Regions from separate parts of the Proteus faecis genome, predicted to be linked through region 2. Evidence: predicted binding sites of a transcription regulator. Region 2 holds the regulator's gene; the other holds the start of a gene.

Region 1 (2,422 bases), on a different contig from region 2:
CTCTTTTAATTTATTACCCCCTGTTTTACAGGGGGTGAACGTTAACTAATTTCTTAATGGTTGCCGTTTTATTAGTAAATCGGTTTACCATTACTGTCTTTAATACTTGTTTTCCACGCTGTGCGGATTTGTTCTACAACTTCGGTTGGTAAGACAGCATAATCAAGATTTTTCGCTTCCTGATTACCTTTCTCATAAGCCCAGTTGAAGAAATTCAGTACTTCTTTACCTTTCGCTGCATCTTTTTGTGTTTGATGCACAAGGATAAAGGTGGTTGAAGTAATCGGCCATGCATTTTCACCTTTCTGGTTAGTCAGGTCTTGTGCAAAGCTTTTGCTCCAATCAATTTTTCTTGCTGCAGCACTGAAACTGTCTGCTGTAGGCGCAATGACTTCGCCGTCAGCTGTGACTAATTTAGTATAAGCAAGATTGTTTTGTTTAGCGTAAGCATATTCAACATAACCAATTGAACCAGGTACACGTTGAACGAATGCTGCGATACCATCATTCCCTTTTCCACCTAAGCCTGTTGGCCATTTAACGGTAGAGCCGGCACCCACGCCATCTTTCCATGCACTGTTTACTTTTGATAAGTAGCTAGTGAAAACGAAAGATGTTCCTGAACCATCAGCACGACGAATAACCGCGATATTTTGGTCTGGTAATTTTACGCCCGGATTGAGTTTAGTGATGGCAGGGTCGTTCCATTTTTGGATCTTGCCTAGATAGATATTACCGATAGTGTCGCCATCTAAGGTCAGTTCACCTGATTTGATACCAGGAATATTGACTGCCATAACAACGCCACCAATTACAGTAGGAAATTGGAATAAACCGTCAGCGTGTAATTTGTCGTCTGCTAATGGCGCATCAGAAGCACCAAAATCAACGGTATTGGCAATAATTTGTTTAACACCACCAGAGGATCCAATGCCTTGGTAGTTAATTTTGTTACCCGTTTCTTTCTGATAGGAATCTGCCCATTTAGCATAAACTGGGGCAGGGAACGTTGCGCCAGCACCAGTCAGCGAGGTCGTTGCCTGTGCAGAAAGAGCGGTCATTGAAAACGCAGCGGCAATGACACTAGTCAGGGTGGTACGCATCAGTTTCATAATCCCTCCTGTGGGATAGGTAGAATAATTTTCGACATCTATCAACTTCGGTTACGGTACGCACAGACAATAGGTCAGTTTGATGACAATTAAATGTCTTAATTGTGACAGTTTTATGACAAAGCATAAAAATGATGAAATATTTATAGGGGGAGAAAGAAAAGAGGAAGTGAGAAAGATAAAAAGAGATAGATTAAGATGCGCTTTAATCGTCTTCGTCTTCGCGCTCTTTTAATGGAAAGTTAGCTCGAATTAATAATCCACCTCTAACACTATCATCAAGCTCAACATAACCACCATGAGCATCCATGATACGGCGAATAATGGATAATCCTAAACCAGCCCCCGTTGAGCTACGTGCTTGTTCACCTTGAACAAAAGGTTGGAAAAGACGCTGTCTATCTTCTTGTGGAATACCCGGGCCATCATCTTCGACTTGGAACCAAGCATATTCTTCATTTTTTCCACTTGAAACGCTTATCCAGCCATTGCCATAGCGAGTGGCATTGACAACCATATTGGCAAGTGCTCGTTTTACCGCAATGGGATTAGCCGTGATATTAATAGGTTCAGGATAAAGATGTTCTTCACTGATTTTTCCTGAATTAGATTCAGCTGAAATGACTTCTTGTAATAGATTATTCATATCACACAGTTCTAAAGATATCTCTTTACCTGTGCGCATATAGTCTAAGAATTGCCCAATAATAGCATCACAATCTTCGATATCTTTATTGATCGAGTCTGCGAGGTAACTATCTTCGGGGCTCATCATTTCAGTTGCTAAACGAATACGAGTTAGTGGTGTACGCAAATCATGGCTAACACCCGCCATAACAAGTGTTCTATCATTGTCTAATGAGCGAATGCCTGATGACATTTGGTTAAAGGCACGAATGATTGAGCGCATTTCAGAAGAGCCAGACTCAGGAATAGGAGGAGGAATAACGCCTTTTCCGATCCGGCGCGCTGCATACTCTACTTCATTGAGTGGACGATTTTGAAAACGACTATAAAGCCAGAAAAAAGCGACAACGATAATAATAAAAATAATCGCTTGTCGATACACAGGCAGTAAGAAGTTTTGTCCTAATTCAGTCAGTGGTACACGGATCCAAAGAGAAGGAGAAATATGTGTATTGACCCATAAAACAGGATATTCTAACGTATTTTCGATCCAAATTTCAGTTTTCCCTTCAAGATATTCAGTCATCTGTTCACTTAATTCATCGTCTATTTTGGCCCAATAGAGCCCTTCCTTAAGTGCTGCTTCTTTATCAAAGAAAGAAATGCCTAATTCGTTATAGATT
Region 2 (2,422 bases):
GCTGACGTAATTCGAGAGCTGTTTGATATTGCGTTTGATAATATTCAGCAATCGCGTCTTTTAAGGCAGTTTGTTTTTCAGCACCTGATTGCCCACTTTTACTGCTGATCATGTCTCTAGGCCGTAGATAAGGGATTGCACAGAGTAATGCGCCTGGCGTGTTATCTTTTTGAGGAAGAATGATCGGGGCTTGTGGTGTTTCTGCATGAACATTGGCAATAACTGTCGTATTTAAACACGCCAATAGTGATTTTGATTCATTGAGTGTCGCGACAGAGTCGTGGTTACCACCTAGAATAACGAGCTGACATTGTGTGTCTCGGATAGCGACAACAAAACGATTATATAGCTCTCGAGCATAACTTGGTGGGGAGCCTGTATCAAAAATATCACCAGCAACAATTAGTGCATCGACTTGATAGTGTTTAATTTGTGCTAATAACCAATCAAGAAACTGCTGATGCTCTTTAGCTCGAGTTTTAGTAAAAAAATATTGCCCTAAATGCCAGTCCGATGTGTGAATAATCCGCATTGCTATCCCTCTTTTTTATTTGATGAAGAGTATAGCGCACCTTCGTTTTTTCGTGAAAACTCAACAATACGTCCTCTTTTTGAGTGATATTTCACCAAAAAATGGTTTATTTACCTTAACAACAGGGATCTATTTCAGTAATGTTAAGGTTAGTCATAAATCTGTCATAAAACTGCATCATAATCATTTTGACCCTCTATAACATTACACAGGATAGAGTATGGCAAGGCGTATTCTTGTTGTTGAAGATGAAACCGCAATTCGAGAGATGATCTGTTTTGTTTTGGAACAAAATGGTTTTCAACCGATTGAAGCAGAAGACTATGATTCTGCATTGAGCTTTCTTATTGATCCTTACCCTGATCTGGTTTTATTAGATTGGATGATCCCCGGAGGATCTGGTTTGCAGATAATAAAACAGATGAAACGGGAAAGTAACACCCGCGATATTCCAATTATTATGCTAACAGCAAAAGGGGAAGAGGAAGATAAAGTCCAAGGATTAGAAACGGGTGCTGATGATTATGTTATCAAACCCTTTTCACCTAAAGAGCTTGTCGCCCGAGTGAAGGCGATCTTACGGCGTTTATCACCGATGTCAGCGGAAGATATCATCGAATTCAATGGATTAGGACTTGATCCTGTTTCTCATCGGGTAACGAGTCAAGACAAACCGATAGATATGGGACCCACCGAATTTAAACTCCTGCACTTTTTTATGACACATCCTGAACGTGTATACAGTAGAGAACAACTGCTAAACTACGTTTGGGGAACGAATGTTTATGTCGAAGACCGTACTGTTGATGTGCATATTCGTCGTTTACGTAAGGCCATTGAAGAAGATGGTCATGACAAAATGATACAGACAGTACGTGGAACGGGATATCGTTTTTCTGCCCGTTTCTAAGTCAATATGGGAGTAATCGTCTGGTGTTAGAACGACTATCATGGAAAGCCCTCGTTTGGGGGCTATGTCTATTTTGCTTACCTGCTTTTATATTATCGCTTTTTATCGGGCATCTTTCTTGGTTGCTGGTGGCCTCGCTTTTCAGTGCTCTTGTGTGGCATGCCTATAATTTGCTGAAATTATCTAAATGGCTATGGTTAGAGCGCTCTGTATTGCCCCCAGAAGGAAGTGGGGGATGGGAGCCTATTTTTTATGGTATTCGACAGACCCAACAACGTAATCGTAAACGACGCAGAGAATTAGGCGACTTAATTAAACGTTTTAGAAGTGGTGCTGAAAGTTTACCCGATGCAGTCGTGATGATGACGAATGAAGGGAATATTTTTTGGTGTAATAGTCTTGCTCAACATTTATTGGGTTTTCGCTGGCCTGAAGATAATGGGCAAAATATTTTTAACTTATTACGTTATCCTGATTTTTTGCATTACTTTACCGCAGGTGATTTTAGTCGTCCCTTAACCATTTCACTAAATAGTGGTTCTATTGTTGAGTTTCGTGTGATGCCATATAGCGAAGATCAGCGTTTGATGGTGGCTCGCGATGTAACAGAAAAAAATAAACTAGAAAACTCACGACGTGATTTTTTTGCTAATGTCAGTCATGAGTTAAGAACACCACTAACCGTTATTCAAGGCTATCTTGAAATGATGGAAGAAAATAGTGTAGCAAAACCCGCAGAGCATAAGGCGATAGTCACAATGCAAGAGCAAGCTAAACGTATGGATACGCTTGTTCAGCAACTTTTACAGCTTTCTCGTATCGAATCTGCTCCGCATATTGATTTAAACAAGATTGTTGATATTCCTGCCATTTTGGCGTTATTACAACAAGAAGCGAACTCATTAAGTCAAGGTCGGCATCAGATTGTTTTTGATGTTGATGATCAGTGGGCTGTTCGTGGTAATGAAGAGCAATTGCGT

What was found. Region 2 encodes PhoB, which activates phosphate uptake and scavenging genes when phosphate is short. Its sites were predicted from a motif close to CTGTCATAAAACTGNCNNAT; they were not measured.
Region 1: pstS (phosphate ABC transporter substrate-binding protein PstS) is a predicted target of PhoB. The motif match lies at 1,215-1,234, and genes of this name have one in related genera.

The regions. Positions count from the first base shown of each region.
Region 1 is NZ_JASVWV010000006.1:127,084-129,505, forward strand. It holds gene pstS (phosphate ABC transporter substrate-binding protein PstS) at 72-1,112, opposite strand; gene envZ (two-component system sensor histidine kinase EnvZ) at 1,318-2,422, opposite strand, start outside.
Region 2 is NZ_JASVWV010000012.1:110,202-112,623, forward strand. It holds gene sbcD (exonuclease subunit SbcD) at 1-532, opposite strand, end outside; gene phoB (phosphate regulon transcriptional regulator PhoB) at 753-1,442, shown strand; gene phoR (phosphate regulon sensor histidine kinase PhoR) at 1,466-2,422, shown strand, end outside.